3 regions of the Streptomyces sp. NPDC020681 genome follow, and region 3 is predicted to be linked to each of the others. Evidence: riboswitches for the same ligand, from Rfam matches in the RefSeq annotation. Region 3 holds a riboswitch; each other region holds the start of a gene.
The links. A riboswitch is a leader RNA that binds a small molecule or an ion and turns the genes downstream of it on or off. The one in region 3 is predicted to bind thiamine pyrophosphate.

Region 1 (3,268 bases), on a different contig from region 3:
GTCTGCGGGCCGCCCGAGGGTGCCCCACGTCGACCAACAACGACCGATGACCACCACCCCCGAACCAACGGCCACAGGTCACGAGAATCCTTCTGCGACACTGGTAGCACCATGCCCAAGCCCGGAGAACTGACTTTCGTCGCGCCCCGCGGAGCCAAGAAGCCGCCGCGGCACCTTGCCGACCTCACGCCCGCAGAGCGCAAGGAGGCTGTCGCCTCGATCGGCGAGAAGCCGTTTCGCGCCAAGCAGCTGTCGCAGCACTACTTCGCGCGGTACGCCCACGACCCCGCCCAGTGGACCGACATCCCCGCCGCCGCCCGCGAGAAGCTCGCGTCCGAGCTGCTGCCGGATCTGATGGCCGTCGTACGGCACATCTCCTGCGACGACGACACCACGCGCAAGACCCTGTGGCGGCTGCACGACGGCACGCTCGTCGAGTCCGTGCTCATGCGTTATCCGGACCGGGTGACGATGTGTATCTCGTCGCAGGCCGGCTGCGGGATGAACTGCCCGTTCTGCGCCACCGGGCAGGCTGGCCTGGACCGCAATCTGTCGACCGCCGAGATCGTGCACCAGATCGTCGACGGCATGCGCGCGCTGCGCGACGGCGAGGTGCCCGGCGGGCCCGCCCGGCTGTCGAACATCGTGTTCATGGGCATGGGCGAGCCGCTCGCCAACTACAAGCGGGTCGTAGGCGCCGTCCGCCGGCTCACGGACCCGGAGCCGGACGGGCTGGGGCTCTCGCAGCGCGGGATCACCGTCTCGACCGTCGGCCTGGTGCCCGCGATGCTGCGCTTCGCCGACGAGGGCTTCAAGTGCCGTCTCGCCGTCTCGCTGCACGCACCGGACGACGAGCTGCGCGACACCCTCGTCCCGGTGAACACCCGCTGGAAGGTCCGGGAGGTGCTGGACGCGGCCTGGGAGTACGCGGAGAAGTCCGGCCGCCGTATCTCCATCGAGTACGCGCTGATCAGGGACATCAACGACCAGGCGTGGCGCGGTGATCTGCTCGGCCGGATGCTGAAGAGCAGGCGGGTCCATGTGAACCTGATTCCGCTCAATCCGACGCCCGGATCCAAGTGGACGGCGTCCCGGCCCGAGGACGAGAAGGCGTTCGTCGAGGCGATCGCTGCCCACGGTGTGCCCGTGACCGTACGGGACACCCGTGGCCAGGAGATCGACGGAGCGTGCGGACAGCTGGCCGCGTCCGAACGCTGAGGCAAGCCCGTCGGCGCGGGCTGATACTGTGCCCGTGCCTGTGCTATCGCACAAATGAACAATGAACATTCCGACAGGGGAGCGCACACAGCGCTGAGAGTGCGGCAAGGCCGCAGACCCTCGGACCTGATCCGGGTCATACCGGCGTAGGGAGTCAGCACCACATGAACAGCCAGTTTCGGCGTGCCCTCGGCGGCGCGCTTTCCGCGGCCGTCGGCATCACCGCCCTCGCGGCCTGCGGCGAGGAGTCCAAGGACTCCTCCTCCGGCGGCTCGACGTCCAAGACCGTGACGCTCGTCAGCCATGACTCGTTCGCCGCCTCCGACTCCGTACTGAAGGAGTTCACCAAGGAGACCGGCTACACGGTCAAGGTGCTCAAGAGCGGCGACGCCGGTGCGGCTCTGAACAAGGAGATCCTCACCAAGGGCTCGCCGCAGGGCGATGTCTTCTTCGGCGTCGACAACACCCTGCTCTCGCGCGCCCTCGACAACGACCTGTTCACGTCGTACGAGGCCAAGGGCCTGGCCCAGGTGCCGGACGAGGTGCAGCTCGACAAGGACAAGCACCGTGTCACGCCCGTCGACACCGGCGACATCTGCGTCAACTACGACAAGAAGTACTTCGCCGACAAGAAGCTCCAGCCGCCGGCGTCCTTCGACGATCTGATCAAGCCCGAGTACAAGAACCTGCTGGTCACCGAGAACGCGGCGACGTCCTCGCCGGGCCTCGGCTTCCTCCTCGGCACGGTCTCGAAGTACGGCGACGAGGGCTGGCAGGACTACTGGAAGAAGCTCAAGGCCAACGGCGTCAAGGTCGTCGACGGCTGGGAGCAGGCGTACAACGAGGAGTTCTCCGGCTCCGCCGGCGGCAAGAAGGCCAAGGCGGACCGGCCGCTCGTCGTCTCGTACGCCTCCAGCCCGCCGGCCGAAGTGCTCTTCTCCGAGCCGCAGCCGGCCGAGGCCCCGACAGGCGTCGCGACCGGCACCTGCTTCCGCCAGATCGAGTTCGCCGGTCTGCTGGACGGCGCGAAGAACGAGAAGGGCGGCAAGGCCCTGCTGGACTTCCTGGTCTCCAAGAAGTTCCAGGAGGACATGCCGCTGAACATGTTCGTGAACCCGGTGATCAAGGGTGCGCAGCTGCCCGAGGTGTTCACGAAGTTCGGCGCGGTCGTCGACAAGCCGGAGACCGTCGACCCCGACAAGATCGCCAAGAACCGTGAGCAGTGGGTCCAGTCATGGTCCTCGCTCGTAGTGAAGTAACGAAGTCCCACGGCGGGAAGACGGCGCGCGGGAAGTCGGTCCGCGGGAGCCTGGTGCGGCTCGGGCTGATGGCCGGGCCCGTCGCGTTCTTCGCCGTCTTCTTCGCGTATCCCGTCGTCGCGATCGTCGGCCGCGGGCTCCAAGTCGACGGCGTGTGGCAGTTCGGGCGGATCGGCGAGGTGCTGGGCCGCGCGGACTTGCAGCGCGTGCTGTGGTTCACCACCTGGCAGGCGCTCGCGTCGACGGCGCTCACGCTGCTGATCGCGCTGCCAGCCGCATATGTCTTCGCGCGCTTCGACTTTCCCGGCAAAGGGCTGCTGCGGGCGGTGGTCACCGTTCCGTTCGTGCTGCCGACCGTGGTCGTCGGCACCGCGTTCCTCGCGTTGCTGGGGCGCGGCGGGCTGCTCGACGAGCTGTGGGGGATCAGGCTCGACACCACCGTGTGGGCGATCCTGCTCGCGCATGTCTTCTTCAACTACGCCGTCGTCGTACGGACCGTGGGCGGGCTCTGGTCGCAGCTCGACCCGCGTCAGGAGGAGGCGGCGCGGGTGCTGGGCGCCGGACGGTTCGCGGCCTGGCGACGCGTGACGCTGCCCGCGCTCGGGCCCGCCGTCGCGGCCGCGGCCCTGATGGTCTTTCTCTTCACCTTCACCTCCTTCGGCGTCGTACAGATTCTCGGCGGGCCGACGTTCTCCACGCTGGAGGTGGAGATCTACCGGCAGACGGCGCAGCTGCTGGACCTGCCGACGGCGGCGGTGCTGACGCTGGTGCAGTTCGCGGCGGTCGGTGCG
Region 2 (3,268 bases), on a different contig from region 3:
CGGGGTACACGATGCGCGAGTCGGTCCAGGCCGAGGTCCTGATGAGTTTTCTTGTCTCCGAGGAGCTCTCGTTCCGAATCCCGGTGGAGCTGCGGTACGACCCGGTGGATCCGTACGCGGTGCGGATGACCTTTCACCTTCCCGGGGACGCTCCGGTGACCTGGGCGTTCGGCCGCGAACTGCTGCTGGACGGGATCCACGGACCGAGCGGGGACGGCGATGTGCACATCACACCGACCGGGCCCGAGGGGAAGTGGGACCTCCGCATCCGGCTCCAAGTGGGCCGGGACCGGGCGGTGTTCCAGGTGGGCGGGGCGCCGATCGTGGCTTTCCTCGACCGCACCGACAGGCTGGTGCCGCTGGGACAGGAGCGTACGTTCGGAGACTTCGAGGGCAATCTCGAGAAGGCGCTCGGACGCATCCTCGCCGAGGAGAACGCCGGCTGAGGACTTCGGACGCCTGTTGAGGCACCTTGGACCACGGCTCTGAGGCCACCGCTACTTCTTGCGGCGGCGACCCGAGCCACCCCGCCCCAGCGGCCCGCTCCGGGCCCCTGATCCGCCCGGTGCCGCCTCTTCGTTGCGCGGCCGGTCCGCGGAGACCACCAGCGCCGCCAGGCCCGTGGTCACCGGCACAGAGGCGACCAGACCGATCGAGCCGATCAGGGTCCGTACGATCTCCTCCGCCACCAGCTCGCTGTTGGCCACGGTCCCCACGCTGCTCTGCGCGATCGAGAACAGCAGGAGCAGCGGCAACGCCGCGCCCGCATAAGCCAGTACGAGCGTGTTGACGACGGACGCGATGTGGTCCCGGCCGATCCGGATGCCGGCGCGGTACAGCCCGCGCGGCCCCATGGAGGGATCCGCCTGATGCAGCTCCCAGACCGCCGAGGTCTGGGTCACGGTCACATCGTCGAGTACACCGAGCGAGCCGATGATGACCCCGGCGAGCAGCAGACCGCTCATGTCGATCCCGGGGAACAGACCGTGAATCAGACCGGTGTTGTCGTCGGTGTTGCCGGTCAGGCTCGCCCAGCCGAGGAAGATCGAGCCGAGCACCGCGATCAGCAGCAGTGAGACCAGGGTGCCGAGGACCGCGACCGAAGTACGTGCGGTCAGCCCGTGGCACAGATAGAGCGAGACCAACATGATCGCGCTCGCTCCGACCACCGCGACGATCAGCGGATTGGAGCCCTGCAGGATCGCGGGCAGGATGAACATGGTCAGCACGGCGAACGAGGCGGCCAGCGCGATCAGCGCCATCACGCCACGCATACGACCCACGAGCACCACGGTGATCGCGAAGATCGCCGCCAGCACCATCATCGGGAAGCCGCGGTTCACATCGATCACCGAGTACTGCAGGTCGCGGGGTGCGTCGGGAGCGAACGCGACCACGACCCCCTGGCCGTCCTTCAGCTGCCGGGGCGCATCGGGCTGGATGATCTCGGTAAATTTGCGGCCTTTGTTCGCGCCGGAAGTGACCTCGACCGTCGCCTTCGCGCAGCTGCCCTGCTGCGCGTTGACCGCCTCGCGTCCCTCAGGCGTGGAGGTGTCACCGGTCGGCGGCACCTGCGCGGCGTTCACGTCCTTGCAGTTGACCTTGTCGACCTGCACCACCCTTCCGTCCTCGGTCTGCCGGTCGAAGCCGACACCGGTGCGTTCATGGGCGGGAGTGCCGCCCGGCCAGAGGACCAGAAGGCCCACGACGACCGCGGTGGCGAACGGAATCAGCACCGCGGCGATGACCTTGCGGAGATGCCGGGAGACGGGTGCTGCGGGTCCGTGACTGTGCGTATGGCCGTGGGGTTCTGGCGGCTGCTGCGGTGCTGGCGGCGAAGAGGTCACCGACCGATCATCGCAAGAACGGGAAGGGGGCCTCTGTTCAGCACGCCAGAAGTGGCGCTAGCGTGGTGGCACCTTTGCACACGCGGGAGCTCGGAGCACCGGGCTGAGAGGACGCTGACCTCCGTCCCTGTGGCGTTTCACGTGAAACGCCTCCGGACGGAAGCCGCTGCGTCGACCGCCGAACCTGTTACCGGGTAATGCCGGCGTAGGGAGTAGGTCTCATGACCGTTCAGGATGCACGCACGCCTGCCGTCGACCAGGCGGAGCGCACGCCGGGCTGGCACAAGGGATACGTCGAGGGCTCGCGCCCCGACCTCCGGGTGCCGGTCCGTCAGGTGCACCTCACCAATGGCAAGGACGTGACGCTGTACGACACGTCCGGGCCGTACACCGACCCCACCGTCGAGACCGATGTCCGCCGCGGACTTCCGCCGCTGCGGGAGAACTGGATCATCGGCCGCGGCGACACCGAGGAGTACGCGGGCCGTCCCGTCCGTCCCGAGGACGACGGGATCAAGCACACCTCGCCGCGCGGGGGCCTCAGGAATCTCGACGCGGTCTTCCCCGGCCGTCCGCGCCAGCCCCGCCGGGGCCGGGCGGGAGCGGCGGTCACCCAGCTCGCGTACGCCCGTCGTGGCGAGATCACGCCGGAGATGGAGTACGTCGCGATCCGCGAGAACGTCTCTCCGGAGGTCGTACGGGAGGAGATCGCGGCGGGCCGCGCCGTGCTGCCGGCCAACGTCAACCACCCGGAGATCGAGCCGATGATCATCGGCAAGCGGTTCCTGGTGAAGGTCAACGCCAACATCGGCAACTCCGCGGTCACCTCCTCCATCGAGGAGGAGGTGGACAAGATGACCTGGGCCACGAAGTGGGGCGCGGACACGGTCATGGACCTCTCGACCGGCCGCAATATCCACACCACGCGTGAGTGGGTGCTGCGCAACTCACCGGTCCCGATCGGCACGGTGCCGCTGTACCAGGCCCTCGAGAAGGTCGACGGCAGGGCCGAGGACCTGACCTGGGACGTCTACAAGGACACGGTCATCGAGCAGGCCGAGCAGGGCGTCGACTACATGACGGTGCACGCGGGGGTGCTGCTGCGGTACGTGCCGCTCACGGCCCGCCGCAAGACCGGCATCGTGTCGCGCGGCGGCTCGATCATGGCGGCCTGGTGCCTGGCGCACCACAAGGAGTCGTTCCTGTACGAGCACTTCGAGGAGCTCTGCGAGATCCTCGCCGCGTACGACGTGACGTACTCCCTCGGCGACGGCCTGCGGCCCGGCTCGATCGCGGACGCTAACGACGAAGCGCAGTTCGCCGAGTTGCGCACACTCGGCGAACTCAACACGATCGCCAAGCGCTTCAACGTGCAGACGATGATCGAAGGACCTGGTCACGTCCCGATGCACAAGATCAAG
Region 3 (3,268 bases):
CATCGCCTCCGCCATCAGTACCGGCTCCTGCGCCCGCGTGACGGCGGACGCCAGCATCACTGCCGCACACCCCAGCTCCATCGCGAGGGCCGCGTCGGACGCCGTGCCCGCGCCCGCGTCCAGGATCACCGGGACGCGCGCGTGCTCGACGATCAGCTGGAAGTTGTGCGGGTTGCGGATGCCGAGGCCGGAGCCGATCGGCGAGCCCAGCGGCATGATCGCCGCGCAGCCCACGTCCTCGAGCTTCCGGGCCAGCACCGGGTCGTCGTTCGTGTACGGCAGCACCGTGAACCCGTCGTCGACCAGCGTCTCCGCCGCGTCCAGCAGCTCGACCGGATCCGGCAGCAGGGTCCGCTCGTCCGCGACGACCTCCAGCTTGATCCAGTCGGTGCCGAGGGCCTCGCGCGCGAGCCGCGCGGTCAGCACGGCCTCGCCCGCCGTGAAGCAGCCCGCCGTATTGGGCAGCACACGTATGCCGAGCTTCTCCAGGACGGACAGCACCGACCCCTGCACCGTCGGGTCGAGACGCCGCATCGCGACGGTGGTGAGTTCCGTCCCGCTCGCGATGAGGGAGCGTTCCAGCACGTCGAGGCTGGGCGCTCCGCCCGTCCCCATGATCAGCCGGGAGTTGAAGGTCGTGTCACCGATGGTGAGCCGGTCGTCGGCCATGGCTGTTCAGCCTCCCTGCACTGCGGTGAGGACTTCGACCCGGTCGCCGTCGCCGAGCCGCGTGCCCGCCCACTGGCTGCGCGGCACGACCGCCTCGTTGACGGCGGCGGCGACGCCGGACGGCGCGGCGGTGAGGTCCGCGACCAGGGCGTCCAGGGTGGTTCCGGTGGCGAGCTCACGGACCTCGCCGTTGACGGAGATGTTGAGGACGTTCATGCGGGCTGCTCCAGCGATACGGGAGAGAAGCGGCGTGGCGTGAAGGGCCGGGCCTCGTCCGGCAGTTCGCCGTTGACCAGGACCGTGGCCATGACATCGCCGGTGACGGGCGTGAGGAGCACCCCATTGCGGTGGTGGCCGGTGGCCAGGTGCAGTCCCGGCAGCGTGGTCGGGCCCAGCAGCGGCGCGTTGTCGGGCGAGGCGGGCCGCAGTCCGGCGCGGGTCTCGGTGAGCGGCAGCTCCGTGATGCCCGGCACCAGCTCGTGCGCGTCGCGCAGCAGCTCGTACACCCCGCCGGCGGTGACCGTGGTGTCCCAGCCGAGTTCCTCGCTGGTCGCTCCGAGGACCAGTTCGCCGTTCTCCCGCGGCACCAGATAGACATGGCTGCCGCGCACCACGGCCCGTACGGTCCTGGACAGGAACGGGGCGTACGGCGGCGGCACGGTCAGCCGCAGCACCTGGCCCTTCACCGGCCGTACCGGAGGCAGCACCTCCGCCGGTACGCCGCCGAGCCGGCCGCTCAGACTGCCGCCGGCCAGCACCACCTGGTCAGCGGTGAGCCGCGACCCGTCGGTCAGCACGGCTCCGGCCGCCCGGTCCCGTACGACCGTCAGCCGCTCCGCCCAGCCGCGGTGCAGCACCACTCCGGCCCGCTCGCAGGCGGTGACCAGCGCAGCGGCCAGCCGCCGCGGGTCCACCTGGTGGTCGCCGTCCACCCGCAGGCCGCCGCGTACGCCCGGCGCGAGCATCGGCTCGAGACGTCGGCAGTCGCGCCCCGTCAGCCACTCCGACTCCAGGCCGGACTGGCGTTGCAGCGCGTGCAGTTCACGCAGATGCGCACGGTCGTCGGCGTCGAGCGCGACGGCCAGCGTGCCGCACGCGCGGTAGCCGACCGAGGCTCCGGTCGCCTCCTCCAGCTCGGCGACGAAGGCCGGATAGCGGCGTGCGGATTCCACATTGAGCGCGAGCAGTGTCTGCTCGCCGTAGTGCAGTTCGGTGACGGCGGCGAGCATGCCCGCGGCCACCTGCGCGGCTCCGCCGCCGGGTTCCGGATCGGCGACGATGACCCGCAGTCCGCGCTGGGCCGCCCGCCAGGCCGTGACCAGGCCGATGATTCCGCCCCCGATGACGAGGACGTCTGAGCCGCGGCCTGACTGGTCTGACCGTTCTGAATGTTCTGACTGTTCCGTGGTACGAGACATGGGCGTCCAGCCCCTCCCTTCGCCGGCATGACCCGGATCAGGTTCGTACGGTCGGAGGCCGTCCAGCCTCCCTCTCAGCCCGGTGCGTCCGGACTCCCGCGAGTGCCTTACGGCAGCCACCCTAACCCCAGGTCCCAACGCGCAGTAGGGGAGCAGCCGCCGTTGCCCGGGGATCCGGGGGACCCGGTTACCTGACGATGCGTCAGATGCGTAAGGTTGACGGGTGAGCGAGCAGCAGACAGCGCAGAAGGCAGCACAGGCGCGGCGCGTGGTGGTCGTCGGCGCGGGAATGGCCGGCGTGCAGACCGCGGTGGCTCTGCGCGAACAGGGCTTCACCGGCCCGGTCACCCTGATCGGGGCCGAACCGCACCAGCCGTACGACCGGCCGCCGCTGTCCAAGGCGGTGCTGCTCGGCAAGGCGGAGGGCTCGGCCTTCGATGTCGATTTCGAGGCGCTCGACGTCGAGCTGCGGCTGGGCTGCGAGGTGACCGGCGTACGTCCCGGTGCCCACGAACTGGACACCGAGGCGGGAGTCGTCCCGTACGACCTCCTGGTCATCGCCAGCGGCGCGGAACCGATCACGCTGCCGCGCGCCGAGGCCGTCCCGGGCGTCCACCTGCTGCGCACGCTCGACGACGCGGCCCGGCTGCGTCCGGTGCTCGCGCGGCAGCACGACATCGTGGTGGTCGGCGCGGGCTGGATCGGCGCGGAGTTCGCGACCGCCGCGCGTGAGGCGGGCTGCACCGTCACCGTCGTCGAGGCCGCCGACCGCCCGCTGGCCGGTGCGCTGCCCGCCGACGTCACGGGGCCGATGGCCGAGTGGTACGCGGAGTACGGCATCGAGCTGCTCACCGGCGTGGGCGTGGCCGACATCGAGCCCGGCGCGGTCATCCTCGCGGACGGTCGGCAGCTCGCCGCGGGCGCGGTCGTCGTCGGCATCGGCGCGCGGCCCGCCACGGCCTGGCTCGCCGGGTCCGGCATCGCCATCGGCCCGGACGGCGCAATCACCGCCGACGAACATCTGCGCACGTCGCTGCCCGATGTGTACGCGGTGGGGGACTGCGCCTCCTTCCCGTCCGCGCGCTACGGCCGGCGGCTGCTCGTGCACCACTGGGACAACGCGCTGCAGGGGCCGCGCACGGTCGCCGCCAATGTCATCGCCGCCGGGTCGGCCGAGCCGC

Region 1: linked by a shared signal. The riboswitch ahead of ACH4YL_RS35830 (thiamine ABC transporter substrate binding subunit) and the one ahead of thiO (glycine oxidase ThiO) in region 3 are both predicted to bind thiamine pyrophosphate.
Region 2: linked by a shared signal. The riboswitch ahead of thiC (phosphomethylpyrimidine synthase ThiC) and the one ahead of thiO (glycine oxidase ThiO) in region 3 are both predicted to bind thiamine pyrophosphate.

The regions. Positions count from the first base shown of each region.
Region 1 is NZ_JBIRTX010000025.1:35,755-39,022, forward strand. It holds gene rlmN (23S rRNA (adenine(2503)-C(2))-methyltransferase RlmN) at 112-1,218, shown strand; TPP riboswitch at 1,284-1,388, shown strand; gene ACH4YL_RS35830 (thiamine ABC transporter substrate binding subunit) at 1,383-2,477, shown strand; gene ACH4YL_RS35835 (ABC transporter permease) at 2,546-3,268, shown strand, end outside.
Region 2 is NZ_JBIRTX010000002.1:545,241-548,508, forward strand. It holds gene ACH4YL_RS06100 (SsgA family sporulation/cell division regulator) at 12-446, shown strand; gene ACH4YL_RS06105 (YibE/F family protein) at 498-1,847, opposite strand; TPP riboswitch at 1,920-2,076, shown strand; gene thiC (phosphomethylpyrimidine synthase ThiC) at 2,069-3,268, shown strand, end outside.
Region 3 is NZ_JBIRTX010000015.1:95,414-98,681, forward strand. It holds gene ACH4YL_RS29730 (thiazole synthase) at 1-669, opposite strand, end outside; gene thiS (sulfur carrier protein ThiS) at 676-885, opposite strand; gene thiO (glycine oxidase ThiO) at 882-2,087, opposite strand; TPP riboswitch at 2,085-2,197, opposite strand; gene ACH4YL_RS29745 (NAD(P)/FAD-dependent oxidoreductase) at 2,311-3,268, shown strand, end outside.